DNA from 3 places in the Paenibacillus sp. FSL L8-0494 genome. Region 2 is predicted to be linked to each of the others. Evidence: riboswitches for the same ligand, from Rfam matches in the RefSeq annotation. Region 2 holds a riboswitch; each other region holds the start of a gene.
What was found. A riboswitch is a leader RNA that binds a small molecule or an ion and turns the genes downstream of it on or off. The one in region 2 is predicted to bind cyclic di-GMP.

Region 1 (10,607 bases), 300 kb from region 2:
CTACGAACTCAGGGCTGATCCTTATGCCGATGATGATCGGTACGGTCGTTGGCAGTCAGACCGGGGGGCTGCTTACAACAAAAACCAGCTTCCGCAACATTATGATCCTATCCGCAGTCTGCTTTGTCGCAGGGGTCTACAGCCTAAGCACTTTATCACCAGATACCTCCCGCCTCATGCTTAATGTATTTATGGCTCTGACTGGGTTCGGCGTAGGCTTTTCCTTCTCCGTGCTGAGCATGGCAGCTATCCATAATTTCGATATGCGCCAACGGGGGTCGGCAACATCAACCAGTACCTTCATGCGCTCCCTTGGAATGACGCTGGGAATTACGATCTTCGGGATTATTCAGCGGAATAGCTTTACTAACAGTCTAAGCGATGCTTTTGGCGGTAGTGAACAGTCAGCAGCTTTCGGAGATCCACGCGCTGCGTTAACACCTGAAGCAAGAGCGAAGATCCCTGCTGAAATATTAGAAAAAATATCAAGTGCGTTATCCACCTCTATTGCTCAAACCTTTATGTGGGCTTTGATTCCTGCAGTGCTCGGTCTAGTCTTTGTACTGCTCATGCCAAAAGACCGTCTTACCATTCCTGCTAAAGCTGTTCAGGCGTCAGAGGGCAAAAGGTAACCATTATGTCCATGAAATTAGCCATTCTAGGTTTACTGCTGGAGCGGAACATGCATCCCTATGAAATCACATTAGTGATGAAGGAACGTTCCATGGACCGGATCACCAAGCTGCAGATGGGATCACTCTATTATGCTGTGGATAAGCTTGCACAAGATGGTTATATAGAAGCTTTAGAGGTCATCCGCAGCAGTGATCGGCCGGACAAAACAATCTATGCCATAACGGAGCAAGGTAAAGCTTTATTCGAACAGCTTATCCTGCAACAAATTAAGAAAAACGAACCCTTCTATCATCCGATGTATATGGCCCTGGCTATGTCCCGTCATATCGATCAGAGCAAGGTTGAGAAGCTGCTCGAGGAACGCCTACGGGAAACAGAACATCAGGTTAATCTGGCTTATCAGGTATACGAGGAGCATATCTCCATCGTGCCTCGTTCTGCCCTGCATCTAATGTACGGTACATATGAGCACACCCTGACTGAGCTGAAATGGCTGCAGCGCCTATACGATGATGTTGTAGCACGCAAGCTAAAAGACATAGGGACACCGTTGAATTTAGAGGCCTAATGGCCTCTTTTTCTGTTTAAGGGAGTCAAAATACGTTTATTAACGAGCACAATATCCATTAAATCTCAAAGGAAGACGAGGCGGTAAAAATGACCCAAGAAAAACATCAGCTGAATAGTGGCAAACGGGATCACCCGGAACAATATCCAACAGAGAAAGAAAGTCTATTTGATCTTCATGAAAGTGAGCAGAATGTAGACCCGATTCCGATGGAAGATTTGACACTGGAAAAGCAAGAGGAAAAGAATAAAGAGGAGACCAAACACCGCTCTTCCAGCGACAAAAAATACCATACGGGCTTCTGAGAGTGTACAATAACTACAAGTACGCAATCATATTTTCCAAGGAGGAATCACATTGTTGAAAGCGTTACCTTTAAACAAGCGCGGGATTCCCGCAAGCCGCATTGCTTTAGGCTGCATGGGACTAGGCGGTGACTGGGACCATGAGCCGATTACTGCGGAGAATGTTAAACAAGGGCATGAAGCGGTCGATGCCGCACTTTCCATCGGCATCAACATGTTTGATCATGCAGATATTTACACTCGTGGCAAGGCGGAGAAGGTATTCGGTCAGATTTTTAAGGATCGTCCAGGACTACGTGAAGAAATCATAATTCAATCTAAATGTGGAATTAAGCTAATGGAGCCTGGGGACAGCACTAATACGTTTGATTTCTCTGGCCAACATATTCTGAACAGCGTGGATGGAATATTGTCACGACTTGGGACCGAATACATTGATATTCTTCTATTGCATAGACCCGATCCCTTAATGGATCCTGAGGAAGTAGCCTCCGCATTACATCAACTGAAGGCCGCTGGTAAGGTTCGCCATTTCGGGGTTTCCAATATGAGCGCCGCTCAGATCAAGCTGCTGCAGACTTATTGCGATGAACCTTTTATCGTAAACCAGCTGCATATGAGCTTGGCTAAGATCAGCTGGGTGGATGCTGGAATCAGTGTAAATCGTGAACCCTGGAAGGATATTATCTTTCCTGAGGGAACCCTTGAACATTGTCGAATGGAGAACATTCAGCTTCAAGCCTGGGGGCCACTCGCCCAAGGTCTATTTAGCGGGCGTTCATTAGAGGATCAACCGGAGAATATCGTCCAAACAGCAGCTATGGTCCAACAACTTGCAGATGAAAAAGGAACAACACCCGAAGCCATTGTATTGGCTTGGCTAATGACACATCCAGCTGCCATTCAGCCTGTTATTGGAACTGTGAATCCGAAGCGTATTACTGCCTGTGCCGATGCAGACAAGCTGGAGCTTAGCCGTAAGGAATGGTACGACCTGTATGTTAGTTCACGTGGTTCAAAACTTCCGTAACATATACATTTATATTCTCAACTTCATTACTCCACTTATACCCGGCTCGCGTTTTTACTGCGAGCCGGGTATTTTTTTGCGAATCACCCTAATAGATCGTTCTTTATTGCGAATATATTTAGTAATCGAGCGATAAATGGAGTTATTCAGAGATAAATTATCATTTTTGTTCTTTATAGAGTACAAATGCGCGTTATTGGCAGTTTTCTTTTTGTTTTATTCCATGTATGATTCATTACAGAAGTCGTTCTTAATAAAGAACGATAATAACGAACCAAAGAAACAGACATTGAGGGGAGGTATTCCTCTGAGACCCAGATCAGCAAGGAGAAGACCTAGAAGAAACAGGAAAATTGGTTTACGTATACTGCAATCAGGAATGGCTGTCTCCGTCTTATTTCTATATACCTCGCAGCAAGTTGGTGGTACCTATGGAGGCTTTGGAGCTGCTGCGCAAACCACTAGCACGATTAGCTTTTGCGAAGTATTTCCGAATTCGATCAAGGCACTGCTTACAGAGTTCAAAGAGCATGTTAATCGAGCGCTCACTTTAAAAGAATCACTACAACCCTTTTCCTCATCAGCTAACTACTCGGACGTTTCGGGAATAGAAGGGATGTCGCTGGAAGAGCTTGATGTCGCTGCACAAGAGATTTCTTCGCAAATAGCGGCGCTTCAATCCCAAATAGATAGCGTTAACGAGCAACTGGCGGCTAACAGCCAAATTTGGAATCAAATCCACAATGAGCTAAGTGCAGCAGCAGCCTTACTCTTCCAGATAGGAGGATATATGACTTCTCTAGATTCAAACTGTCTAGAAATCAAGGATGAGCAATTTTTCAGAGATTTACAAAGCAGCCTGAATCAAAGCGGTGTGATCTCGGAATCCTTGAATGCTTCCTTAAATGGAGTTATTAGTTACCTAACCTCCATACACGATGTCGGTCTTCCATTCGCTTCGGTAGTTACCAGTGATGCTTATGGACAACTTGAATTACGCGAAGGAGAGTTCCCACAGCCACTGCCATTCCTGATTACCTTCACTCAACCAGATGGCGTGATCTCTAGCGACCTCACCTCCACTTATGAAGCTCTAAATACCGAATTGACTAACCTTAAAGAATCGGCAACCTCAGGTATCACTACCCTTCAAGATAAACTCCAAATGATCAGTCAGACTCGCGAGCAAAAACTAGAAGAGCTTGAAAAAGCTCGGCTAGAAGAAGAGCAAGCAAAGAAAGAAGAAGAAGCGAAGAAGGAAGAAGAAGCGAAGAAGGAAGAAGAACGTTTGGCTGAGGAGAAAAAGCAACAAGAAGCCGAGGATAAAGCGAAAGCTGAGGCAACCCCTCCAACGTCAGGTGAAGCTGCTCCGGAAGCCCCAAATAAAGAACAACCTGAAGCCCCAGCCACTGACCCGGTTAAGCCGGAAATTGGTGAAGAGCTCACAATTCCAAAAGATGTTCCTCAGCAAGAGGCTCCACAAGAGACGCCAAAGGCGGAAGACAGTACGACTACCCCGCCGGTAGCAACCCAAGCTCCTTCGGACCCTCAACCTGAGAAAGGTGGAGAATAAGATGCGAATTAAAAAAATTATCAATAATACCTTATCGAGCTTAATGCTTGTGATCTTTATTCTGCTGGTGGCAGCCGTAGTGTTATCCAAGGCCTCCGGTGGTGAACCTGCTTTCTTCGGATATGAGATCAAAACCGTACTCTCAGGATCGATGGAACCAGGAATTCAGACAGGCTCAATTGTCGCATTAAAACCCGGAGGGGATATGAATCGTTTCAAACCAGGCGATGTCATCACCTTTAGGAACGAAGATAATCTGCTCATTACTCACCGGATTGTAGAAGCGACCGTCAATAACGCTACTGGTGAAGCTGTTTATCGCACTAAAGGCGATAACAACGACGCACCCGACATGAACCCTACCAGTTCTGCGAATGTTGTAGCTCAGTATACCGGGGTCACTGTACCCTATGTCGGTTACGCTATGAATTTCGCGGTTTCCAAAGCTGGAAGTGTAGTCCTCATGATCGTGCCTGGCTTGATGCTTCTGCTCTATGCTCTGTATACCTCTTGGAAGGCTGTAGCTGCATTAGAAAAGAAAAATGCTGCCCTACTGCCAGCCTCACCGTCCCCAACAGAAACACAGCCCTAAGTTGATTGTCCACTTCCGCTTACGAACCGGAAGATACAATATATAAATTTTATAAAAAATTCAAACACAAATTTGAGGAGGAATTTTATTATGGGTATCAAGAAAACATTGGGTCTTGGCGTAGCATCTGCAGCACTGGGTTTATCATTAATCGGCGGAGGAACCTTCGCATACTTTAGCGACACTGCGCAAAGCACAGCTACATTCGCAGCGGGTACACTCGATCTGAACTCCGACCCTTCTGTCATCGTTAATATTCCTAACCTGAAACCAGGTGATACTGTAACTAAATCCTTCAAATTGAAAAACGATGGTTCGCTCGATATCGGATCTATCATTCTGAATACATCGACTCAAATCACGGATGCTAAAGGAGATAACTACCTGGATTTAGCCGAGTTCATTAAAGTTAAATTCCTTAGAAATAATGATAAAGGGGTACCTATCGTCTCTCCTGAAAATGTAGTTTATGAGACTACACTTGCTGCTTTAAAAAGTCAGCATCCGGATCTCGTAAAAAATACAGGTTGGGATCAACTCTTTACCGAAGCATCCGGTATTAAAGCCGGTACCAATGACAGCTTCTCCGTCCAATTCGAATTTGTGGAAAATAACCAAGATCAAAATATTTTCCAAGGCGATAGCTTAACACTGACTTGGGATTTCGTAGCTAAACAAGGTGCGAAAAAAGACTACTAAGATCAATAAAGTAATTTAATAAAATACTCGAAGAGCAGCAGATCCTGAATCCGGCCACGGATAAGCAGATTGCTGCTCTTCTCTTTACAATAAACTTTGTCCGATTTATTGATATTTGCTATACTAATAACAAAAATTACGGAGGGGCGTCAGCATAGTGCCACAGAATATGGGCCAACGTATCCAGCAGCTCCGCCTAGACAAGGGTTTCTCCCTATCTGAGCTTGCGGACAGAGCAGATGTGGCTAAGTCGTATCTTAGCAACGTGGAGAGAAACATCCAATCCAATCCATCCATCCAGTTTATCGAAAAGATCGCTGACGCGCTTCAGGTATCCATTCATGCCCTACTCTATGGAGAACCAAATGATGCAGAGGAATCACATTTAGATTCGGAATGGTTCCGATTGGTGCAGGAAGCTATGGACTCAGGCATTAGCAAACGCGAATTCAAAGAATTTCTGGACTATCAGAAATGGAAGCTCGATCAAAAGGATTAATACTTCCTACTAATCTGGTACGATCCTCTCTTCTACTAAATCATATCGAAAAAGGACACAGCGAAGAACCGCTGTGCCCTTTTTCGATATGTAACCCCTCTAATGTATTACTGCACGATCTGCACAGTTTTCTCATGAAAGAACTGGCGGATTTCATCTGCCTTAATGCCAGCCTTCTTAGCTGCTAATAATAAATGTACCCACTCTTGATCCAGATCAATAAACTGCTGTTCTCTGTTGCTACCCTGGTTGGACTTTTCCAAAAAATCTCCCCCTAAGATTTTACGTCCCCAGGCAATCCGGCTGTCATAGTATCTCTACCTTAGACCCGCGACTTTGTGCCCCTGCCTTTCGGCAAGTTTACCTTTTACTGGACCCTTTTCACGAAAGGATCTGCTTAAAAAACTATAAAATTACTATCTGCAATAACATTATACAAAAAGAAAGCGGAAAAGTGTGTCGATTCCTGGTTACTTTCTATTTTAAAAACGAAAAATAAAAGATTTTTTTTCAAAGATCTTGTCCGATTATCACGATACTCGTCCGTTACATAAAATAAATTGTACTAGCAAAATAAATATTTACTGACCTAATAGTTAAAAATAAGGATAATAGAATCATTTTAATAGGCCTTTAGAATGGGTAATGAGAAGAAACACCCTTCTTTTCATTAGAACAAGCTAACCTATACCATTTTGCGAACGTATTGGACGAAAGAATGAATTGATTACAGTGGCTGAAAGTAGCACAATAAGATGAGAAATGAAACCGCAATCATCACAGCTCCAGTAAGCGTTGACACAAAATGTCACGTATGGAGTTCATCCGTTAAGGAGGATGTATTCATGGCAGCCAAAGAGCCCTATAACGAATCCATTTGGAGTAAGTATTACGGACCCAATTTAGGCTACATTCAAGAAAGATATGAACAGTTTGTGAAAGATCCCTCCACCGTAGAAAATAATTATCGCGAGCTTTTTACAAATTCGGGACCCCCTCCCCTAACTCCGGATAGCGAACCGGCTCCTCAGCCGCGCATCTCGGGAGACACCGAATGGCTTAGAAAAGCAGTAAGAGCTTCCAAGCTAATCGCCAATATTCGTATATATGGCCATATGGCCGCTGAAATTGATCCGCTGGTACGCGATCAGAATCCCATGGCAAAATATCTTGAGCCTGAAACCTATGGTCTGACCCGCGAAGACCTGATTGCACTGCCTGCCACGCTTATATGGGAAAATGCGCCGAATGATGTGCATACCGGGTGGGATGCCGTGCAACGTATGCGTCAGGCATACACCAAGACTATCGCCTATGAATTCGGGCATGTGCATGAAGAAAAAGAACTGCAATGGCTAAATAGACAGGCAGAATCCACCAGCTCACCAGCACCCCTAAATAATACAGAACGCAAAGAGCTCCTGAACCGCCTGATTCAGGTAGAGCAATTTGAAACCTTCCTCCACAAGACTTTTGTAGGTCAGAAGCGTTTCAGTCTTGAAGGCAATGATGCTCTTGTGCCGATGTTAGACGAAATCGTACGCGCTGCTGCACATGACGGTGCAGAGCATATTTTGATGGGCATGGCGCATCGCGGTCGCCTCAACGTTCTTGCACATATTTTGGGCAAACCTTATGATATCATATTTTCAGAGTTTCATCATTCTCCGAACAAGGAGCTTTTCCCTTCCGAAGGCTCCACAGGCATTAACTATGGCTGGACAGGTGATGTGAAATACCATCTCGGTGCAGACCGTGCTGTCCGTGAAGGAGAAACCGTACGCACAAGAATAACACTAGCGAATAACCCAAGTCACTTGGAATTCGTCAATCCTGTCGTGGAAGGTTTCACTCGTGCCGCACAAGAAGACCGGAGCACTGCAGGACTGCCGAAGATTGATACCAGTAAAGCTATGGCGGTGCTGATGCATGGTGATGCTGCTTTTCCAGGTGAAGGAATTGTTGCAGAAACGCTTAATATCGGCAAACTTCAAGGTTATCAAAATGGTGGGACGATCCATATCATTGTTAATAACCGAATTGGTTTTACGACTGAAAGTGAAGATTCCCGTTCTACGCATTATGCGAGTGACATCGCCAAAGGGTATGAAATCCCGATAGTCCATGTCAACGCTGATGACCCAGAGGCCTGCGTAGCAGCCGTACGTTTAGCTAGCGCATACCGCCATCAATTCAAAAAAGATTTCGTAATTGATCTCATCGGCTACCGCCGTCATGGTCACAACGAAATGGATGATCCTGAAACCACACAACCTATTGTCTACGGCAAGGTTCGCAATCATCCAACCGTCTACAAGGTTTATGCAGAGAGACTGAAAAACGAAAAGGTTCTTACCGCCGAAGACGTACAAAAGATGAATGCTGAAGCAGAAAGCGTATTGCAGCGTGCGTACGATAATATGAAGGAAGGCAATCATAAGAAAAAAGAACCCAAAGCCTTCATTCCTCTACAAACGGACCGCGCAGCGGCAAACACTACAGCGGTATCCATCTCCAGCCTGCAGGAGATCAATCGTGAACTGTTGACGGTTCCAGCTGGATTCCAGGTTTATCCGAAGCTGGAGCGCATTTTACAACGTCGTAAAGATGCACTGAATGAGGGTGAAAAGGTCGACTGGGCACTGGCTGAAACGTTAGCCTTCGCTACCATTTTGAAAAATGGGACGCCCATCCGACTGAGCGGTCAAGATGCCCAACGCGGAACCTTCGCACATCGCCATCTGGTGCTGCACGACAGTAAAACAGGAGATTTATTCTCTCCGCTACATCAGCTAAGCGATTCCCGTGCCTCCTTTGGCGTATACAACAGTCCATTGTCAGAGGCATCAGTATTAGGCTTTGAATATGGTTATAATGTGTTCGCACCGGAAACCTTCGTAATCTGGGAAGCACAGTATGGTGATTTCGCCAATGCGGGTCAGGTTATTTTTGACCAGTTCATTGCGGCTGGACGCGCCAAATGGACACAGCGCAGCAATCTCGTCATCATGCTGCCGCATGGCTACGAAGGACAGGGACCTGAGCACTCCAGCGGTAGGCTGGAACGGTTCTTGCAGCTATCCGCTGAGGAGAACTGGACAGTCGCTAATCTGACTACCGCTTCGCAATATTTCCATCTGCTGCGGCGCCAAGCAGCGTTATGCGGGCAGGAAGATGCTAAACCGCTAGTCATTATGACGCCGAAAAGTCTCATTCGGAATACGCGCAGCACTTCTGCCGGAACCGAGCTGGCTTCAGGACAATTCAAGCCTGTATTAGCTGAATCTTTGCTTGGCCAGAAACCAAGTGAAGTTAAACGGCTCGTAGTCTGCAGCGGTAAAGTCGCTATCGACATCCAAACAGAACTGGAAGCAGCACCTGATAAGGATTGGTCATGGCTGCATGTTCTTCGCCTAGAGCAGCTTTATCCGTTCCCGGAACAGGAGCTAAGCGAACATTTAAACTCCTTCAGCTCCCTCCAGGAAATTGTCTGGGTGCAAGAAGAGCCGAAGAATATGGGCGGCTGGAGTTATAGCGAGCCTCGGTTACGCGCCATCGCACCAAAGAATGCCGGCGTAAGATATATCGGCCGTCCGGAACGTTCCAGCCCGGCCAGTGGTTATGCAGATGTTCATAGCTTCGAACAACGGAGAATTGTAACAGAAGCCCTAAAATCAAATTCGAACGTACAAGCGGCTGTACCGTCCTCTTAAGAGGACGGTATCACAATAGCGTAAACCATTATGTTTGGGGAGGAAACGGCCTGTGTCAGAAATCTTAGTACCCGATCTGGGAGAATCCATATCCGAAGGAACCATCTACAAATGGCTGGTTAAAGAAGGCGACACGGTAGGTCAAGGCGATGTGCTCGCTGAGCTGGAAACGGATAAAGTGAATCTGGAAATTAGTGCAGAGGTGGAGGGTGTCATCTCCACCATCCTGCGTCAAGCGGGCGAGAACGTAGCCGTTGGCGAAGCCATCGGCATCATTGGAGTCGCAAGCGGCAGTACGCCGCGGGCCGCTGAAAGCGAAGCCGAAGCGCCTAAAGCGGCACCGGCAGGCGGCAACGCAGTAGCAACCGCCGCGCCTGTAGCCGCGCCCGAAGTGCCTGCAGCAGGTGGCGACAGCCACGCTGCATTGGCATCGCCGGGCGCACGCAAGCTGGCACGGGAGCGCGGCATCGACCTCGGCGAGGTTAGCGCCCGTGATCCTATCGGCCGGATTGGTCAGGCCGATGTGTCCGGTCATGGTGCAGCAGCGCCGCAGGCCGCTGCACCGGTAGCTCCGGCGCCGCAAGGCAAGCCGGAGCCAGCGAAGCCGGCAGCGAGCAAAGCCACGCTGGACGAGGGCAAAAACGTGGAGCGCAAGCGCATGTCGCGCAGACGGCTCACGATTGCCAGCCGCTTGGTCGAAGCGCAGCAGACCGCGGCCATGCTTACCACCTTCAACGAGGTGGACATGACAGCGATCCTCGACATCCGCAAGCGTCGCAAGGATGCATTTAAAGAGAAACATGAAGTTGGACTAGGCTTCATGTCCTTCTTCACCAAAGCCGTGATCGGTGCGCTTAAAACCTATCCACTGCTGAACGCCGAGATCGACGGTGAAGATCTGGTCGTTAAGAAATTCTACGACATCGGTATTGCTGTTGCAGCGAAAGAAGGACTTGTAGTTCCAGTAGTCCGTGATGCGGATCGGCTCAGCT
Region 2 (10,607 bases):
TTATTCCAGTAATTATTTATAGCTTATCTTTTGTGCCAGGGTTATCTGCATCAGCAGAGGGCTTCACTATTAAAGGGTTGATTGATTCCCAAAAGAATATGTACAACTATCACAGTCAGCTTGTAGCTACACATCCCTTTGCTTCCTCATGGTGGCAATGGCCGTTTATGAAGAGACCGGTCTGGTTCTTTAGCGGCGGTGAAGGTTTGCCGGAAGGTCAGGTCAGCAGTATAGTGACTATGGGGAATCCTCTTATCTGGTGGACGGGTATTTTTGCGATGCTGGCAACGCTGTGGATTACGCTGAAACGTAAAGATAAGAACCTCTACATGATCTGGATCGCCTTCTTCTCGCAATATGTTCCGTGGATGCTTGTCCCAAGAGAAACATTTATTTACCATTATTTTGCTATGGTACCATTTATGATTCTTGGTATTGTATATATAATGAAGTTGCTGGATAGTAAATTCCCTGAGGCCCGTTACGTACAGTATGTCTATGTAGCCGTTGCTTTGCTGCTCTTTATCGCTTTCTACCCGGTACTGTCAGGGATGCAGGTCAGTGGAGATTACGTGAAAGATATGCTGCGTTGGTTCCCTACTTGGGTTTTCTAGGATTTAATAAAAATCTATAAAATAAGTTTATGCATGCAGCGTTATTATGAAGTGTAGATGGATGTAACGCTCCAAAAAGCTTGTAGGAGGAATAAAGGTGAAAGCCAGATATAGTGTGATTGTACCCATGTTCAATGAGGAGCAAGTAATTAGCCATACTTATGAACGTTTGAAAAAAGTAATGGACGAGTGCGGCGATACTTATGAGCTGGTCTTCGTCAATGACGGCAGTCGTGATCGTTCCGCCCAGATGATTCGGGAGATCTGTGAACGAGACGAGCATGTCAAGCTGATTGACTTCTCGCGTAATTTCGGACATCAGGTAGCGATTACAGCTGGCATGGACTATGCCGAAGGTCAAGCGGTTGTTGTTATTGACGCTGATCTTCAGGATCCTCCGGAGGTCATTTTGCAAATGATCGAGAAGTGGAAAGAGGGCTACGACGTTGTATATGCGAAACGCCTGAAGCGCCACGGAGAAACGATGTTCAAAAAGGTCACCGCGAAGCTTTTTTACCGCCTGCTCAGCAGTATGACAAGTGTGGATATTCCTACGGATACAGGCGATTTCCGTCTTATTGACCGTAAGGTATGTGATGTCCTGCGGGGACTTAAAGAAAAGAACCGCTATGTCCGAGGTTTGGTGAGCTGGGTTGGCTTCAAGCAGACTATGGTGGAATATGAACGGGAAGAACGTTTTGCCGGAGAAACCAAATATCCGCTGAAGAAAATGATTCGTTTTGCGTTAGATGGCATCACCTCTTTTTCACATAAGCCGCTTAAGATTGCTACGTATATTGGATTCTTCCTTTCATTCTCTAGCTTTCTCTATTTATTTTTCGTCTTGTTTCAAAAGATATTTTTCACCTCCTGGACGGTTCCGGGCTGGGCTTCCATTGTAGGCGTCAATCTGCTCTTTAACGGTATCGTTCTGATGCTGTTGGGTGTGATTGGGGAGTATATCGGACGGATTTATGACGAGTCTAAAGATAGACCGCTATATATTGTTAGTGAGACTAAAGGCTACCAGAACGAAGAACAACTGGACCGCCGGAAGGACCACAATGATGTCAGATAAGAACTTGCGCGCTGCATTCATACAGTTCCTCAAATTTAATGCCGTAGGTTTACTCAATACGCTGATTGATTTTGTGATTTTTACATTGTTGAATTCACTAGGGATGGTATACGCATTGGCGCAGGTGATCTCCTATAGTGCAGGTACGGCGAATAGCTTTATTTTGAATAAAAAAGTAACCTTTCGTGATCGCAACCGGGGGAATAAAGAAGGCTTCGACCGCGTGCAGCTGGTCAAGTTTATCGTGCTGAATCTGGTAGTGCTCGGAATATCACTGCTGCTAATGCATCTGTTGACAGACCGACTAGGTATTCAAGTCTTGATCTCCAAGGTGCTGGTTACCTTTATCACGGTGATCATCAATTTCTTTGGAAGTCGTAAATGGGTATTTTAAACATTAATTTCAGGCAGAAGGAGTTGCTATGCTTAAAGGCAAGTAGCTGCTTCTGCTTGATTTGTATATAACCATAGAAACAATATACGGAGGTGAATAACATTGCGTAAATTCTCCTATCTACTCATACTGGCTGGGATACTTATCATGTTATATCCGACAGCTAACGAATGGTACAACGACAGGCAGCAGGAGAAGTTATTAGAAACGGCTGAACTAAGCACTGCCGATAGTACTCCCCAGCCAGATTTGAAGAGCAGGTATGCTGAAGTTACTCAGCTGTTAGCAGAGGAATCGGTTCTGGATGCTCAGGCACAGCCCCAACCCCAAGAGACAGAAAAGCCTGAACCGGAGATTGAGGTCGGTGGCAAAGTAATCGCCCTAATTGAAATCGGTAAGATTGATTTGAAGCTGCCTGTATTAGAAGGGGCTACAAAAGCTAATATGAAACATGCTGCAGCCCATATGAAAGAAACGGCACCCCTTGGAGAGATCGGAAATGCTGCAATCGCGGCGCATCGGGCTCGAACTACGGGTCGTTTGTTTAACAGATTGAATGAGGTTGTTGTGGGGGATGTTATCACGGTAAAGACTAGTGATCAGGTGTTTAACTATGAGGTATACGATATTTCTGTTGTAGATCCGAGTGATGTCTCCGTTCTTGACGGGAATGACAAGGATAAGATTCTTACTCTGATTACATGTGATCCGCTAGTGAATCCAACGCATCGGCTGATTGTTCATGCTAAATTAACAAAATGAGAATAGTGAATGACAAGAAAACACAAATACCGGGAGATATTTATAAAATAATGGGTAATCTAGTAAATTAGGTCTTGTTCACAACTATAAATATGATAGTATTATACTATAAAAGCTCAACACGATAACGGCAAACCTTCCGAAAGGTAGGGACGCAAAGCTAAAGGGCCTTTTCCCGAAAGGATGGCAGCCAGCTACCGAATGGAGAGGCTTTTTTTGTTTGTTTCAAATGGATTCTATCAATTATATCTAGTAAAGCTAGAACAGATAGAGCTTATACGATAACGGCAAACCTATCGAAAGGTAGGGACGCAAAGCTAAAGGGCCTTCCCGAAAGGATGGCAGCCAGCTACCGAAAGGAGTTTTATCCGTGAAAAAGGTTTATTTTATGCTGGTGGCGTTGTTCGTCCTCATGACTTCAGTTCCGGTAAGTTCAGCTCAAGCTGCAAGTGCAGATGCCAGCTGGTTGATTACATCCAAAGTGGCTGAAGGTGTTATTGGTATTAACTATGATATTCCGAAAGATAAAAGAATCAAACTCATGATCACCAAAGATAACAGCAGCTATACTTATAACTTGTATGCTTCTGGACAAGCTGAGGACTTCCCTTTGCAACAAGGAAATGGGACTTATAAGGTTTCTGTTCTGGAGAACACAACCGGTAATAAATACAAAGCGTTATATTCCGAAGTAGTAGACGTAACCATGAGTGACTCGAATTCCGTATATTTGGGCTCCGTACAGAATGTGAAATGGAGTTCTTCTGATAAAGCGATTGTCAAAGCTAAACAATTAGTACAAGGCAAAACAACAGACGAAGAGAAAGTTAAAGCGATCTATAACTATGTAGTTGCGAATGTACAATATGACTACTCTCTTGCTAATAGTGTAACTACTGATTATATTCCAAGCATCGATAAGACATTGACTACTAAAAAAGGGATTTGCTATGATTACGCTTCTCTTTTTGCCGCAATGCTGCGGAGTGTAGATGTTCCTGCTAAGTTGGTAATGGGGAATACAAGCTACGTTACGCAATATCATGCCTGGAACGAAGTATTGCTTAATGGGAAGTGGGTTACCATTGATACTACAGTGGATGCAGGACTTGCAAAGAGTGATAAGAAAACCGATTTAATTAAAGCCTCAAGCAAATATACTGCGGCAAAATACTATTAAATTCGCCGCTAGAAACATAACTCTATTAAATAAACAACTAGCTTAATTATTAAGCTAGTTGTTTATTTTTATATTAGGGGTTGCTTTTCTATTAATAGTTGGGGTATTATAGGTAAGCGTTGTTAGACAGCGTACAGGCGATACAAACGAGGCTGATAAAAAGCTTCGAAAAATAAAGCTTGCATTTCTGAAAACAACATGCTATATTATAAGAGTTGCTGCTGAGACATTAAACGGCGTCAACGAGAACTTGATCTTTGAAAACTGAACAACGAGTGAGTAGGAAATCACGTAAGTGAAATCCAAAATTAGAGAATTAATTTTCTCGTCAGATGTTTCAAAATGAGCATATCGCTCTTTTCAATACTAATTGGAGAGTTTGATCCTGGCTCAGGACGAACGCTGGCGGCGTGCCTAATACATGCAAGTCGAGCGGAGTTATTTTGAAAGCTTGCTTTCAAAATAACTTAGCGGCGGACGGGTGAGTAACACGTAGGCAACCTGCCCTTCAGACTGGGATAACTACCGGAAACGGTAGCTAATACCGGATAATTTCTTTTTTCTCCTGAGAGAAGAATGAAAGACGGAGCAATCTGTCACTGAGGGATGGGCCTGCGGCGCATTAGCTAGTTGGTGGGGTAACGGCCCACCAAGGCGACGATGCGTAGCCGACCTGAGAGGGTGAACGGCCACACTGGGACTGAGACACGGCCCAGACTCCTACGGGAGGCAGCAGTAGGGAATCTTCCGCAATGGGCGAAAGCCTGACGGAGCAACGCCGCGTGAGTGATGAAGGTTTTCGGATCGTAAAGCTCTGTTGCCAGGGAAGAACGTCCGGTAGAGTAACTGCTACCGGAGTGACGGTACCTGAGAAGAAAGCCCCGGCTAACTACGTGCCAGCAGCCGCGGTAATACGTAGGGGGCAAGCGTTGTCCGGAATTATTGGGCGTAAAGCGCGCGCAGGCGGCTATTTAAGTCTGGTGTTTAAACCTTGGGCTCAACCTGAGGTCGCACTGGAAACTGGGTGGCTTGAGTACAGAAGAGGAAAGTGGAATTCCACGTGTAGCGGTGAAATGCGTAGATATGTGGAGGAACACCAGTGGCGAAGGCGACTTTCTGGGCTGTAACTGACGCTGAGGCGCGAAAGCGTGGGGAGCAAACAGGATTAGATACCCTGGTAGTCCACGCCGTAAACGATGAGTGCTAGGTGTTAGGGGTTTCGATACCCTTGGTGCCGAAGTTAACACAGTAAGCACTCCGCCTGGGGAGTACGGTCGCAAGACTGAAACTCAAAGGAATTGACGGGGACCCGCACAAGCAGTGGAGTATGTGGTTTAATTCGAAGCAACGCGAAGAACCTTACCAGGTCTTGACATCCCTCTGAATCTGCTAGAGATAGCAGCGGCCTTCGGGACAGAGGAGACAGGTGGTGCATGGTTGTCGTCAGCTCGTGTCGTGAGATGTTGGGTTAAGTCCCGCAACGAGCGCAACCCTTAACTTTAGTTGCCAGCAGGTAATGCTGGGCACTCTAGAGTGACTGCCGGTGACAAACCGGAGGAAGGTGGGGATGACGTCAAATCATCATGCCCCTTATGACCTGGGCTACACACGTACTACAATGGCCGGTACAACGGGAAGCGAAGCCGCGAGGTGGAGCCAATCCCATCAAAGCCGGTCTCAGTTCGGATTGCAGGCTGCAACTCGCCTGCATGAAGTCGGAATTGCTAGTAATCGCGGATCAGCATGCCGCGGTGAATACGTTCCCGGGTCTTGTACACACCGCCCGTCACACCACGAGAGTTTACAACACCCGAAGTCGGTGGGGTAACCCGCAAGGGAGCCAGCCGCCGAAGGTGGGGTAGATGATTGGGGTGAAGTCGTAACAAGGTAGCCGTATCGGAAGGTGCGGCTGGATCACCTCCTTTCTATGGAGAATCGTTCTCTGCAATGAGGACATTCAAATCGGAAGCTCAGCTTCCAAAACTCAGGTTTAGGCCTGTTACTCACTCGTTGCTCAGTTTTGAGAGTTTAAGCTCTCAAGTAAGACTTGATCCTTGAAAACTGGATACCGAAACGAATTTGCGTTTTAGAACATCTTTTAGCAACTTGTGCAAACAAGTAAATGTTATTAGTGAGATTTTTCTTCGGAAGAATCAAGGTTAAGCTAATAAGAGCACACGGAGGATGCCTAGGCGCCAGGAGCCGACGAAGGACGTGGCGAACAACGAAACTGCCTCGGGGAGCTGTAAGCAAGCTTTGATCCGGGGGTGTCCGAATGGGGAAACCCAGCTGTGGTAATTCGCAGTTACTCATACCTGAATACATAGGGTGTGTAGAGGCAGACCAGGGGAACTGAAACATCTAAGTACCCTGAGGAAGAGAAAACAATAGTGATTCCGTCAGTAGCGGCGAGCGAACGCGGAACAGCCTAAACCTAAGAGCTTGCTCTTAGGGGTTGTGGGACGTCTCACATGGAGTTACAAAGGAATATGGTAGGTGAAGAGGTCTGGAAAGGCCCGCGATAGAGGTAAAAGCCCTGTAACCTAAACTGTGTTCTCTCCGAGACGGATCCCGAGTAGTGCGGGGCACGTGAAACCCCGTATGAATCCAGCAGGACCATCTGCTAAGGCTAAATACTACCTGGCGACCGATAGTGAAACAGTACCGTGAGGGAAAGGTGAAAAGCACCCCGGAAGGGGAGTGAAATAGAACCTGAAACCGTGTGCTTACAAAAAGTCAGAGCCCTATTAATGGGTGATGGCGTGCCTTTTGTAGAATGAACCGGCGAGTTACGTTTAACATGCAAGGTTAAGCCGAGAAGGTGGAGCCGCAGCGAAAGCGAGTCTGAATAGGGCGATTTAGTATGTGGACGTAGACCCGAAACCGTGTGATCTACCCCTGTCCAGGGTGAAGGTGCGGTAACACGCACTGGAGGCCCGAACCCACGTACGTTGAAAAGTGCGGGGATGAGGTGGGGGTAGCGGAGAAATTCCAATCGAACTCGGAGATAGCTGGTTCTCCCCGAAATAGCTTTAGGGCTAGCCTCGGTATAAGAGTAGTGGAGGTAGAGCACTGATTGGGTGCGGGGTCCGCAAGGATTACCAAGCTCAGTCAAACTCCGAATGCCATATACTTATTGCCGGGAGTCAGACAGTGAGTGCTAAGATCCATTGTCAAAAGGGAAACAGCCCAGACCATCAGCTAAGGTCCCCAAGTGTGTGTTAAGTGGGAAAGGATGTGGAGTTGCACAGACAACCAGGATGTTGGCTTAGAAGCAGCCACCATTGAAAGAGTGCGTAATAGCTCACTGGTCGAGTGACTCTGCGCCGAAAATGTAACGGGGCTAAACACACCACCGAAGCTATGGCTAGATACGTATGTATCTGGGGTAGGGGAGCGTTGTGTAGGGGTTGAAGGTGTACTGAAAAGAGCGCTGGACACTACACAAGTGAGAATGCCGGTATGAGTAACGAAAAGATCAGTGAGAATCTGATCCGCCGAAAGCCCAAGGTTTCCTGAGGAAGGCTCGTCCGCTCAGGGTAAGTCGGGACCTAAGGCGAGGCCGAAAGGCGTAGTCGAAGGACAACAGTTTGAAATTACTGTACCACCGTAATCCGCTATGAGCGATGGGGTGACGCAGGAGGGTAGTGACGCGGACTGATGGATGTCCGTCTAAGCAGTGAGGCTGATGTGTAGGCAAATCCGCACATCGATAAGGCTGGGCTGTGATGGGGAGCGAAAATTATAGTAGCGAAGGTCATGATCTCACACTGCCAAGAAAAGCCTCTAGCCAGGAGAAGGTGCCCGTACCGCAAACCGACACAGGTAGGCGAGAAGAGAATTCTAAGGCGCGCGGAAGAACTCTCGTTAAGGAACTCGGCAAAATGACCCCGTAACTTCGGGAGAAGGGGTGCCCCGGTAGTGTGAATAGCACGAGGGGGCCGCAGTGAAAAGGCCCAAGCGACTGTTTAGCAAAAACACAGGTCTGTGCGAAGCCGCAAGGCGAAGTATACGGGCTGACGCCTGCCCGGTGCTGGAAGGTTAAGGGGAGTGGTTAGGGGTAACCCGAAGCTATGAACCGAAGCCCCAGTAAACGGCGGCCGTAACTATAACGGTCCTAAGGTAGCGAAATTCCTTGTCAGGTAAATTCTGACCCGCACGAATGGCGTAACGACTTGGGCGCTGTCTCAACGAGAGATCCGGTGAAATTTTAATACCTGTGAAGATGCAGGTTACCCGCGACAAGACGGAAAGACCCCATGGAGCTTTACTGCAGCTTGATATTGAATTTGGGTACGATCTGTACAGGATAGGTGGGAGCCGTAGAAATCGGAGCGCAAGCTTCGGTGGAGGCGCCGTTGGGATACCACCCTGATCGTATCTAGGTTCTAACCTAGTACCCTTACCGGGTACGGGGACCGTGTCAGGCGGGCAGTTTGACTGGGGCGGTCGCCTCCTAAAGAGTAACGGAGGCGTTCCAAGGTTCCCTCAGAATGGTTGGAAATCATTCGCAGAGTGCAAAGGCATAAGGGAGCTTGACTGCGAGACCTACAAGTCGAGCAGGGACGAAAGTCGGACTTAGTGATCCGGTGGTACCGCATGGAAGGGCCATCGCTCAACGGATAAAAGCTACCCTGGGGATAACAGGCTTATCTCCCCCAAGAGTCCACATCGACGGGGAGGTTTGGCACCTCGATGTCGGCTCATCGCATCCTGGGGCTGAAGTAGGTCCCAAGGGTTGGGCTGTTCGCCCATTAAAGCGGTACGCGAGCTGGGTTCAGAACGTCGTGAGACAGTTCGGTCCCTATCTGTCGTGGGCGCAGGAAATTTGAGAGGAGCTGTCCTTAGTACGAGAGGACCGGGATGGACGTACCGCTGGTGCACCAGTTGTTCCGCCAGGAGCATGGCTGGGTAGCTACGTACGGACGGGATAAGCGCTGAAAGCATCTAAGCGTGAAGCCCCCCTCAAGATGAGATTTCCCAATTAGTAAGACCCCTTGAAGACGACGAGGTAGATAGGTTGGAGGTGGAAGTGCAGCAATGCATGGAGCTGACCAATACTAATCGGTCGAGGGCTTATCCTATACTTAGAATGCAGATTCGTTTCGGATTCAGTTTTCAGGCGATTAAGCCTGAAATACGCTTAGAAATTCATTGTCACTTCTGGTGATGAACCGAATTTCACGCGGCAGCGTCTGTTTCACAGACGCATGTTTGGTGGCGATAGCGGAGGGGTTCCACGCGTACCCATCCCGAACACGACCGTTAAGCCCTCCAGCGCCGATGGTACTTGGACCGAAGGGTCCTGGGAGAGTAGGACGTTGCCAAGCACACGAAGCCATTGTTGATTTATCAACAATGGCTTTTTTGTTCCCTTTATCGCTTAATTTAAATAATGTGGATAAGTTATGGGGAATTAACGAAATTATAAAAGTTACTAACATGTGGATGAAATAATAAAATATATTCAAAAATGAAAGTAGTCCCCAATTTATGTGGATAGAGCAGTGGTATATGTGGATACTTCAAGTAAATGCAAGGATATTTTGCATGGCAGGAGGATAAACAATGGACAACAGTAGCAATCTTGTGTGGATAGAAGATTTTTCTGTACATGCGAGCGACACGGATTATCGTTCGCAGGGTAAGTTATCCTTTATTCTGGATATCATGCAATGTGCGGCAGACTTCGCAGTGGGTAATTTGGGGATAAGTGTGGAAGAGATTCTGAATGCAGGAATGGGCTGGATGATGATTACGTTAGATCTTGATTTTAAGCGTATTCCCCGCCCAAATGATGTGCTTAGCGTACATACCTGGAGTAAAGGCACTAAAGGGGCCCTGTGGCAACGGGATTATCGTATTTTCGATGCAGATCATATAGAAATCGCCACAGCACGATCCATATGGGCTTTAGTAGATATTGAGAAGAGAAAGATACTCAGACCGAATGCCCTTCCAGTTCAGGTTAAGCACTATAATGGCGATTCAGTAGGCGATATGCCTGTTAAGGTAACGATCCCTTCTGATATTACTATGGAAGAAGCTTATCGGTATCAGGTAAGATATAGTGGGCTGGATAGCAACGGACATTTGAATAATGCCCGATACGGGGATTTATGTTGTGATGCGCTCACTTTAGCGGAATGGGATAATGCAGAGTTCACACGCTTCCGGATTACTTATCTACAAGAAGCTAAGTTTGGGGATGAACTGACTATTTTACGTTCAGCTGTAACGGATGATGGTATATATGTACGCGGTCAGAATAGTGATACTGTGTATTTTGAAGCATGTATAGCGTTAAAAGTGTCAAATAGTACAAATGAGTAATTAATTTATAAATATGGAATATTATTATAAAAGCGATTTCTCCGAACATCAATCGGGGCAGTCGCTTTTTTTATTGAAAAACGGATAATGTTTCTAACATATTTGGGAAATTTTTTCGAGCCTGTCACAATTAAAGTGATCACATTCGTTATATAGTTGTAGTCAATAACAAGGAGGTGATTCTTTGGAACGTCGCAGCCCCGGGGTCCAAGTGAATCAAACAATAATTGAAGAGGCTATCGATCA
Region 3 (10,607 bases), 4.0 Mb from region 2:
TACTAGTTCGTGAACCTTCTGGTATTGTGGACAGTCCATCAGGGCGTCCTCGACATATAAAGCTTTTCAACTTTAAGGGGGATAAGAAACCATGTTTAAAGTATTAGTATCGGATCCAATCAGTGATTTGGGCATTCAGCAATTGATGGACGCAACAGATGTAGTTGTAGACAAAAAAACAGGTCTCAGTGAAGATGAGCTCGTTGCAATCATCGGTGAATATGATGGTCTACTCGTCCGCAGTCAAACTACAGTAACTGAAAAAATTATCGAAGCTGGAAAAAACTTAAAGGTCATTGGTCGTGCAGGTGTGGGTGTAGATAATATCAAGCTGGAAGCTGCTACTCAACGTGGGGTTGTTGTTATCAACGCTCCTGATGGAAATACCATTACAACTTGTGAGCATGCTTTTGCAATGATGATGGCACTGGCCCGTCACATTCCACAAGCTTATGCAAAAACAATTGGTGGAACCTGGGATAGAAAAACCTTCGTGGGTGTAGAGCTTCGCGGCAAAACTTTAGGTGTACTGGGAATGGGCAGAATCGGTAGCGAAGTGGCTAAACGTGCCAAAGCTTTCGGCATGGAAATCCTTGCTTTTGATCCTTTCTTAACTGCTGAGCGTGCTGAGAAACTGGAAGTAAAATTAGCTTCCGTTGACGATGTAGTCCGCGGAGCAGACTTCATTACTGTGCACACTCCACTTACTCCGGAAACACGCCATATGATTTCCCGCCCGCAATTTGAAGTGATGAAAAAGGGAATGCGCATCATCAACTGTGCCCGTGGTGGTGTAATTGATGAAATGGCGTTAGTAGAAGCTATTGATAGCGGTATTGTTGCTGGCGCTGCATTTGACGTATTCGAAAAAGAGCCGCCACAAGCAGATCACCCATTCTTGTCGCATCCAAAAATTATCGTGACTCCTCACTTGGGCGCTTCTACAATTGAAGCTCAGGAGAATGTAGCGATCGATGTATCGGAACAAGTACTGCATATTCTGCGTAATGAACCGTTCATCAATGCTGTAAATATTCCTCCAGTTGCTCCAAGCGTAATGAACAAACTCCAGCCTTACTTCACACTTGGTGAGAAGCTGGGCAGCTTTGTTACCCAAATTACAGATAGTGCTATTCGTGAAATCCATGTTGAGTATGCGGGTGATCTGTCAGATGTCGATACCCAACCACTTACTCGTTATATTGTGAAAGGCGTGCTCTCCCGCCACTTCGCTGAGGATGTTAACATCGTTAACTCCATGCACTTGGCAAAAACACGCGACGTTAATGTAGTAATAACTAAAGCTTCCAAAACTAAAGGGTTCACTAATCTGATTACCGTGACCCTTAAAACAGATCACGACCAAGAACGTCTCGTAGCCGGAACATTGCTGCAAGGTTATGGAGAAAGAATTGTTCAAGTGAACAAGTTCCCAGTTGATATCGCTCCTGAAGGACATCAAATCGTCGTATCCCATAACGACAAACCAGGGATTATCGGACTTGTGGGCACATTGCTGGGTGAAAATGATGTCAATATCGCCTCCATGCAAGTGGGACGTAAAATCGTTGGTGGCGAAGCAATCATGCTGCTGACCGTTGATAAAGCTGTACCTACTCATGTGCTTGTGAAGCTTGCTGGCCTGCCAGAAATCAACACTGCCGAAGAAATCATTCTTCTGTAAGCAATAAGATAGAAATCAAACAACAGAGCAGCGACTCTCCCCTTATAGGAGTTTCGCTGCTTTTGTTGTTGATCGTCGACCTATTTCGGCTTCATTTACAACACCGAATCGAGTTCCCCTGGAGACTTACGGACCCAGATGGCCTTATAAGCAATAACTTCACCTTTGAAGCAGTGTTTCGGACTCCAGTGCCGCTATTCCTCAAAAAGAGAGCTAAATCAGGTGTTTTGCCTATCAATAGCGTCTATGGGGACCGATAGCGTCCTAAATATACGAAAATGCTGCATTTAAGATCAGCTCTGTCCTTTACTGCTTCGTACACAGAAATGGGATCAAACAGATCAAGTTTGCTGTTTAGACTAAGAATGCGGGAACAGTCCGCCCATCGATGTCGGTAAATCCATACTTTTCAGCGAGCTTAGCAACCTGCTGCGGTTGACCGGTCATAGACATAACCTCAGGATCGGTTGCGAGAGCAGCGGCTGCCCTACCGATATAGGTTGTGGATTCAGTCATCTGCAATTCTTCAACCTCATGCCAATGCTCCTCATCCGTGTTCATGCTCTCCAACACCGCCTCTGTCCTCATCCAGCCCGGAGTAAGAGGAATAACTGCAATGTTGTCCTCTTTAAGCTCAATCGATAACCCGTAGGCCATGCGCACAAGTGTATTTTTAGAAAGATCATAATAGAAGTTTCCGAGATATTTGTAATGATCCCAAAAGGTTGTGTGGATGATTAGACCGCCAGCTTTTGCCTCGCGCATTAAAGGTATTGCGTAATAATTTGTTACCAACTGTGCCCTCACACCCGCATTAAACATATTGTCCCAATGCGCTGTTGGAAGCTCCCAGAAAGACTTCTGCTCAATAAGTAAATCGTTGCCGCCCCATACATTGTTGACTAAAATATCAAGCCGCCCTTGCTCTGAAGCAATCTGGCGAATGACCGTCTCTGTCTCCTGATCTTTTGTATGATCACATCGTATGGCGCTGCCGGACCCTCCCTCCGCTTTTATTTCCCTAAGCACGTTATCAATGCTCCGCTTGCTTTGCCCTGTGCCAGAGGCCTCTGTCGTTCTGCCCGTAATATAAACGAATGCACCTTTCCTTGCCAGCTCCAATGCAATTCCTCTACCAGCACCTCTGCTGCCTCCGGTGACCAATGCTACTTTTCCTTTTAAAGTCATGTTCTCAATCCTTTCTACATTTGTTTTTCTCTAAATGTTCTATATTTAATCCTTACCTTATATAAGTATAATTCTTTAATATGACATCAACTGACATATATAATATAATAATTAATTAAGAACTGACTAACATTTATTAGGAGGAGGAATGTTCCCTTAATGAGAGCCGATCGTTTGTTATCCATCTTACTTTTGCTGCAAAATCGTGGAAAGATGACGTCCCGTGAGCTAGCCCAGACCTTAGAAGTGTCTGAACGAACTGTGTTTAGAGATATGGAAGCCTTATGTACAGCAGGAATACCGATTCTTGCCGAACGGGGACGCGAAGGGGGCTGGATGCTCACGGAAGGATACCGAACCTCGTTAACGGGTATGAAGCCCTCAGAGATTGCTACTCTGCTGCTGTCCGCAGACTCCTCGATTTTAAAAGATCTGGGTATACAAAACGACTTTTCTTCTGCCGTACTCAAGCTGGAGGCTGCTTCGCCATCTAGGACGAATAATCCAGCCAGTTACCTAAGCCAGCGCATCCATATTGATGGTGCCAGCTGGCACCCTTCCGACGAGACCTATCCGTTCCTATCTATCCTGCAGGAAGCTGTTTGGGAAGATCGTAAAGTAAAGATCACTTACCCACGGAATGACGAGACGAAGGAACGTTTTATTGAACCTCTTGGGTTAGTCGCAAAACGTGGAGTTTGGTATGTAGTGGCACGAACCGAGGGTGAAATGCGGACTTTTCGCGTGTCAAGATTAATACAAGCTGAAGCAACTAATGAATCATTTGTCAGACCTGAGACTTTTGATTTAAAAAGCTACTGGGAACAGTCGACTTTAGCTTTTAAAGCAGCTCTGCCAAAATATGTAGTGAAATTAAAGGTGAATGAGTCTATTCTTAAAGAATTACAACGTGAAAGATATGTAACTATAACTTTAGTAGAACCCTCTGCTAATACTGGGTGGATGAACGTAGAGGCCGAGTTTAATACTATAGAATCTGCCTGTCGTATCGTACTCTCTTTTTCTCCTTCAGTTATTGTTTTAGCTCCTACCGAACTAGTAGGGATGGTAAAGTCTGCTATTAAAACAATTTCCACAATATATGAGGAATTTTGACATGAATTCTAAATATCTACTACTTAAAGAAGATTTATGACACTTCTCTATAGACCAATGACCTATAAATCCCCTATAATAACACCATTACATAAAATTTAATAAGGGGGACATTTTACCAATGAGCTGGATGCACAAACTTCCGTTAAAACAAAGAATTGTTGCCGGATGTTACCTCGTTGCCGCACTGTTTGCTATTCCTGTCTTAGTTACGTTAATGATTCTAGGTCAATTTCTCGTAGGAATTATACTAGTAGTTGTTCTTGCAGGTCTGACTTTACCTGTTGCTCGCTTCGTGGAGAGAACGCTTACATCATCTTTTGATGATATTGCTAATGTATCTCACAGTATTTCGAAGGGGGATTTCACTAGCAGAGCGGACGAAAATGGTTCAATGGGTGACGTAAGCCGCTCCTTTAACACAATGATTGATAAGCTCAAGAAGATTCTGACCGATGCATCGCAGATCACCCGTCAAGTAATGGATGCAAGCCGCGGAATCGAAGATAAGAACCAGAACCTGAAAATTGTTATGGCACAAGTAGCCTCTTCTTCTACCGAGCTCGCTCTTGGTGCAAATGAAATATCTACGGATATCGCTGATATGACAGAATCCATTAAAGACATTGAGACCAAAGTATCCAATTATACGAACTCCACCAAAGAAATGAACAGACGTTCAATACATACCTTAGAACTTGTTGAGCAAGGGCGCCAATCCGTAGATACACAGGCTGAAGGCATGCGTAAAAACATAGAGGCTACACAAAAAGTGGCTGATACTATTGAAGCTCTCTCACAAAATGCCCGCGGGATTACGATGATCACCAAGACCATCACAGAGATCGCTGAGCAGACCAACCTGCTGTCACTCAATGCCTCCATCGAAGCTGCTCGTGCCGGAGAGCATGGTCGGGGTTTTGCCGTTGTCGCTCAAGAGGTTCGCAAGCTTGCTGAGGAATCTACGGCTTCCACAAAAGAAGTATTCGGTTTGGTCCGCAGCATTGAGTCAGATATTAAACAAGCCATCGATAATATCGCCATCAATGAAGAGGTTGTGCAGGTTCAGAATGAAATGATCACTCAATCTGCCCATATTTTCGCACAAATTGTACAAAGCGTGCAGTACATTACCGAGCAAATCTCTTCATTCTCTGCGGAGAGTGATCTTATGCTAGAAAGTGCCTTGAAAATTTCCAGTGCAATTGAGAATATCTCAGCAATCACCGAAGAAACCGCTGCAGGCACTGAAGAGGTATCGGCGGCTATGAATGAACAGATTAATGCCCTGCAGTCTGTTGCAGAAGAAACGGAAAAAATGACCCAGGCCGTATTTAATCTGCAAAAAACCATTCATATCTTTAAATTCTAGTTCAAAACTATCAACTGCCACCTAAGCTGAGTCTTAGGTGGCAGTTTTTTTCGCGAGGCAAAACTTCATCTCTTGGACAAGACTTTCGTCAAATTTCGAGTTTTTTTAGCGGATTATGTTGACAAAAATTAATGAGGAATATATTGTAAAGGAAAATTATTCTTATCAACTATAAATTAATATTGGCAAAATCCTCGAAAGAGGATGACGCAAAACCATGGATCTACAGCCTCATTTTTTCGTTTGAGGCCATGATTGCCAGGTTGCAGAGGAACCAGGACGGCTGAACTATTGTTCAGTCTTAGCGGCGCCTTATGCCACCAACCTGTGCTTACTATAGAGCACAGGTTTTTACTTTTTGAGTATATTGATCTATCGTATCTATTCGGTAGATTAATAACTAATATATATCAAAAAACTTGTGAGGTGTTTCTTTTGAAGACAGTCGCAGATTACATGGCGGAAGCACTACGTAACCTAGGAGTCACCCATTCTTTTGGGATCATTGGCAAATCGATTTGTCCAATAGTTCTAAAGATGGTCGATTACGGTATTGAATTTATTCCCGGCAGACATGAAGCAAGCTCCGGATTCGAAGCAGCAGGGTATGCGCTGAAAACAGGTAACCTAGGCGTAGCATTTGGTACTTCGGGTCCTGGGGGAACTAACCTGCTTACAGCAGCAGCACATGCGAAAGCTAACAACCTACCTGTCCTATTTATTACCGGCCACCAATCCATTACAGAGCTTGGAATTCCTCAATGTCAGGACTCCACCTCTTTTCTGGCTGATTTAGCTGATATGTTCAGACCTGCCACCTTGTTCAGTAAATTGGTTGAACGTGGGGATCACTTTGGTACTATTTTTAATCATGCGATTTCTGTGGCCCTCACCAAACGGGGTCCTGTTCATCTTTGTATTCCTTTTGATGTACAAACTGAAGTATTGGAAGAATGCAATATTGTAATCCCTGAAAGAGAGTCTCTAATTAGTCAAGCTAATATCGATAGAGTCATCGATGCTATTCAAGCTGCTAAGAATCCTTTGATTATTGCGGGTAAAGGAATTAACCGCTCCGGAGCACATAAAGAGCTTGTTCAACTCGCAGAAACTTTTAATATTCCTGTAGTAACATCTCCTGGTGGAAAAGGGGCTATAGTCTGGGATCACCCGCTCTATCATGGTCCTATTGGCGTTGGCGGTTCGACCCACGGGGATGATTTATTGAATAAAAGCGATCTGTTTATAGTGCTTGGATCACGTTTAAGTGATATGACCATCTGTAATCTTAAACGGGAGAATCATCCAGCAACTTTAATTCAATTTGATATTGATCCAACCTTTGTCGGAAAAATCCTATTGTCCAAAACGATACCGGTCACTGGGGACCTGCGCGATAATTTGGTGCACTGCCTAAATCATATTGACCCAAGCACAATCACCAAACGTGAGGCTTTGGCCAATGCTGATTATTCAGAAGAGCTTCCAACCCTCAAGAATCTTTCACTGGCTTCAGTAATGAGCACTTTAAGTGATTTGATCCCTTATAATAATTCAATTTTCGTTGATGATGGAAGCCATGGATTCCACGCTGCAAAATGGTACAAGGTTAAGAAACCGGGCAGCTTTGTTTTTGATGCTTATTTTGCTTGCATGGGTAATTCGATCGGCATGGCTATTGGTGCAAAAGTTGCAGCTCCTGAAGAAACTGTCCTCTGCATTACAGGTGATGGTTGTTTCATGATGCTCGGCGCTGAGATTAACACCGCTGTCTGCAAAGATATCCCTGTCATCTTTATCGTGGTTAATAATAAGCAACTAGATATGGCTCTTAAGGGTATGGAGAAAACCACAGGTCGTATCGATGGAACTCTATATGAAGTACCAATGGACGCCGTGAAATTCGCTGAATCTCTAGGTGCTAAAGGCTACAAATGTGAGACTGCGGATGAATTCACAGCTGCAATTAAAGATGCGGTAGCTCTAAACCATGTTGCCGTTATTGAACTACTAACAGACCGTGATGAAGTCCCTCCGACTGCACACCGTACTTTGAACCTAAACTAGGAGGCTAACCATGAAGGAAAATATCAACAGTGGTCTCAACCACTTCACGAATCTATCAGGAGACTATGGCGCAAAAGCACTAGCTCCAATTAAAGACCACTTCCCTGACTTGGCTGAATTTATTATGGGGAATGCCTATGGCGATATTTTTCAACGTAATACTATAGCCCCTGACTGGAAGGAAATTGCAGTCATTTCATCTTTAATTTCAATGGGTCAATTCGAACAGCTGGGTGTTCATTATGTCATGGCCCTTCGTGTTGGAGTCACCGTAGAACAGCTTAAAGGTATTCTATTACACTTAGTACCCGTTATAGGGGCACCTAGAATCATCACAGCTTTTAATATCCTGCTTGCAACCATAGAAGAAATCCAATAACCCAACAGTTCGACAACAATATACAAAATTCGACTTTATTATTGCATGCACTTGAAAAATATGCCTATAATAGAGTCGGAATATCCCAATACTTGCTGTATAGTGTCGAATTTTGACTTTTATAAAACAGCTAAGTGGATATATAAAGGGCTGGATATTGCAGTCGAACTGTTTTGGACAAATTCAATCTATGGGAGAGATTTAGGCATGGGAAGTTTCATTTTGAAGACAGACACTGCAAATAAGGTTATTAACATTGAGTTGGATGGAACATTTTCTGAAGAAGATGGTCTAAAATCTATTCAAGCTTATCAACAAACTATCAATCCAATTACTCCAGCTGACTATGAACTAAAAATCGACTGCAGAAAGCTAAATGTAACTGCACCAGATGTGGTACCTCTTTTAGAAAGCTGCTTTGTAATGTTTAAGAATGATGGGTTTGTAAAAGTAAATCTAACGCTTGAAAATAACCCGATCCTCAAAATGCAGCTTTCCCGTCTTGGCCGTAAAGCTGGACTCGATAACATCGAGATCATTTCTGCGGTTACAGTCTAGATCTTTTAATCTTAATATGTAGGCCACATTTTACTGCTTTCCTGGAGGCGTATTATGACCGGAATTCGTATTAAAGGCATTGATATCTATCATCCCAGCAATATAGTTGGTAACGACTTTTTCATTAAGCATTTTGACGAAAAAGGCATTGATATTCGAGGTCTATTATCCGCATTAGGTCGTATTACACGGTATAGTATTAAGGATGCGGATGAGAATTCCCTTACGATGGCTTTTGAGGCTGCCCGGAATGTTCTGGAGAAAAGTGGTCTCACAGGTGCCGATATCGACCTTATTGCCTATGCAAGTCAAACTCCTGAGTATATCTTTCCTACCAACTCATTAATGATTCACCGTTTGATCAAAGGCGCATCCCATACAATCTGCATTGACAGCAATGCTAATTGTGCGGGTATGACGGCTTCAGTGGAACAGGTTAGCCGTCAGATGCAAGCGAATCCTAGGATTAAACGAGCGTTGATAATCGGCTCCGATTATGTAACCCCTCATGCCGATAAGAATGATCCAGTCTACTACGCTAACTTCGGTGATGCAGCGGCGGCAGTCATTCTTGAACAAGCTGAGGATGTAGTCGGTTTCATTGACTCTATCTACCAAACGAATCCTTGTGTTTGCGATAATTCCAAGTTCCCGTGCGCAGGCCTGGCTAAACTGGGTAAACAAGGTGTAGCGGCTGGAGAGTTTAATGTGAAGTTTATTCCTTTTGATGATTCCATTTGCATAGATGCTGCTTCTGAGTCTATTCGTACTCTACTATCTAACAACAATATCGCGCCTGAAGCCATTAAAGCAGCCTGCTTCTCACAGTTTTCATTGCCTAATATCTTAGAGATGTGTGAGAAAGTCGGTATTGATCGCAATGTAGCGGTATACATAGGGGATGAATTCGGATATACCTCTACCAGCAGCCCATTTATTGCTCTACATAAAGCTGTAACTACTGGAAAGATCGAACGTGGTGATAAAGTCCTGTTCTGGACAGTGGGCGCCGGTTGGCAAAATGTAGCATTTGTTATTGAATATTAGGAGCTATATAACAAAAAGCGGCAAGCTAGGGATTCACCTAAGCTTGTCGCTTTTTGTTATAAATATGAACGCAACATCAGGACTTACTTGCAAAGGTGAGCCCCTTTTCCGCAAGAGCACTCCGCAGTAGAACGATCGCCTTTGGCCCCAATCCATGTAGCTGCAGAAGCTCTGCCTCCGTAAGCTTGCTGAATTGTTGAAGCTGAACATATCCAGCCCCATGCAGGGCTCGAAGCGCCGGCTTAGATAGTCCGCCCGGCAGATCAGATTCGGTTCCGTTAATCATAGACATATACAGCCCCTTTATCACTGATATCCTTCATGCTTCTCCCAACCCATGGTACGCGCTACAGCGTCCTTCCAGGCGTTGTAACGACCTTCCCGCTCAGTTATACCCATCTCAGGCGAGAAGACCCACTCAGCCTTGTTGAAGCTCTCTAGCTGGGCACGTGTCCAGACTCCGGACGTTAATCCGGCCAGAAGCGCTGCACCTAGCGCTGTTGTCTCCGCATATGTGGTTCTAGTAACCTCACTGCCCAGGATATCAGACTGGAATTGCATCAGCAAATCGTTACGCACAGCTCCGCCATCCACACGAAGGCCGGTCAATGGCATGCCTGCGTCTTTTTCCATAGCTCCTATTACATCTCTAGATTGAAAGGCTAAGGACTCCAATGTAGCTCGTACCAGATGTCCTGAGGTAGTGCCTCTAGTAAGGCCAAATATGGCTCCACGGGCATACATATCCCAATAGGGTGCCCCCAGTCCGGTAAACGCAGGCACAACGATAACCCCTTCACTGTCCTCTACTTCCCGTGCTTTATCTTCTGAGCCTGATGGCTCCTCTATAAGACCAAGCCCCTCCTGCAGCCACTGAACGGCCGCTCCGGCCACGAACACACTGCCCTCGAGAGCATAATAGAGTTCATCTCCCATACCCCAAGCTACAGTGGTCAACAAGCCATGGCTGGAGGCTACAGCTTCTGTGCCTGTGTTCATTAGAATAAAGCAGCCTGTACCATAGGTGTTTTTGGCACTGCCGGGTTCTAGACAAGTATGTCCAAACAATGCAGCCTGTTGATCTCCAAGTACAGAGCGAATTGGAATATCCGCCCCAAACCACTGTTTGTCTGCTATTCCAAATTCGCCGCCAGACATTCTTACTTCTGGCAGAATGGTACGCGGAATACGAAGCT

Region 1: linked by a shared signal. The riboswitch ahead of NYE35_RS02235 (anti-repressor SinI family protein) and the one ahead of NYE35_RS03545 (transglutaminase-like domain-containing protein) in region 2 are both predicted to bind cyclic di-GMP.
Region 3: linked by a shared signal. The riboswitch ahead of NYE35_RS21695 (thiamine pyrophosphate-binding protein) and the one ahead of NYE35_RS03545 (transglutaminase-like domain-containing protein) in region 2 are both predicted to bind cyclic di-GMP.

Annotation. Positions count from the first base shown of each region.
Region 1 covers NZ_JBBOPQ010000001.1:473,262-483,868, reverse strand. Annotated here, with positions in the region: gene NYE35_RS02275 (MDR family MFS transporter) at 1-632, shown strand, start outside; gene NYE35_RS02270 (PadR family transcriptional regulator) at 638-1,204, shown strand; gene NYE35_RS02265 (hypothetical protein) at 1,294-1,509, shown strand; gene NYE35_RS02260 (aldo/keto reductase) at 1,562-2,539, shown strand; gene NYE35_RS02255 (hypothetical protein) at 2,919-4,112, shown strand; gene sipW (signal peptidase I SipW) at 4,114-4,704, shown strand; gene NYE35_RS02245 (TasA family protein) at 4,795-5,403, shown strand; gene NYE35_RS02240 (helix-turn-helix domain-containing protein) at 5,573-5,902, shown strand; gene NYE35_RS02235 (anti-repressor SinI family protein) at 6,010-6,165, opposite strand; cyclic di-GMP riboswitch class I at 6,193-6,277, opposite strand; gene NYE35_RS02230 (2-oxoglutarate dehydrogenase E1 component) at 6,748-9,615, shown strand; gene odhB (2-oxoglutarate dehydrogenase complex dihydrolipoyllysine-residue succinyltransferase) at 9,668-10,607, shown strand, end outside.
Region 2 covers NZ_JBBOPQ010000001.1:774,650-785,256, forward strand. Annotated here, with positions in the region: gene NYE35_RS03525 (phospholipid carrier-dependent glycosyltransferase) at 1-614, shown strand, start outside; gene NYE35_RS03530 (glycosyltransferase family 2 protein) at 712-1,692, shown strand; gene NYE35_RS03535 (GtrA family protein) at 1,679-2,086, shown strand; gene NYE35_RS03540 (class D sortase) at 2,189-2,848, shown strand; cyclic di-GMP riboswitch class I at 2,968-3,050, shown strand; cyclic di-GMP riboswitch class I at 3,125-3,205, shown strand; gene NYE35_RS03545 (transglutaminase-like domain-containing protein) at 3,219-4,028, shown strand; rRNA gene NYE35_RS03550 (16S ribosomal RNA) at 4,396-5,953, shown strand; rRNA gene NYE35_RS03555 (23S ribosomal RNA) at 6,186-9,112, shown strand; rRNA gene rrf (5S ribosomal RNA) at 9,242-9,358, shown strand; gene NYE35_RS03565 (acyl-[acyl-carrier-protein] thioesterase) at 9,597-10,361, shown strand; gene NYE35_RS03570 (RNA polymerase sigma factor) at 10,546-10,607, shown strand, end outside.
Region 3 covers NZ_JBBOPQ010000001.1:4,760,715-4,771,321, forward strand. Annotated here, with positions in the region: gene serA (phosphoglycerate dehydrogenase) at 92-1,684, shown strand; gene NYE35_RS21680 (SDR family NAD(P)-dependent oxidoreductase) at 2,039-2,872, opposite strand; gene NYE35_RS21685 (helix-turn-helix transcriptional regulator) at 3,032-3,988, shown strand; gene NYE35_RS21690 (methyl-accepting chemotaxis protein) at 4,110-5,360, shown strand; cyclic di-GMP riboswitch class I at 5,535-5,631, shown strand; gene NYE35_RS21695 (thiamine pyrophosphate-binding protein) at 5,787-7,427, shown strand; gene NYE35_RS21700 (carboxymuconolactone decarboxylase family protein) at 7,438-7,806, shown strand; gene NYE35_RS21705 (hypothetical protein) at 8,014-8,364, shown strand; gene NYE35_RS21710 (ketoacyl-ACP synthase III) at 8,419-9,411, shown strand; gene NYE35_RS21715 (DNA-binding protein) at 9,488-9,703, opposite strand; gene glpK (glycerol kinase GlpK) at 9,718-10,607, opposite strand, start outside.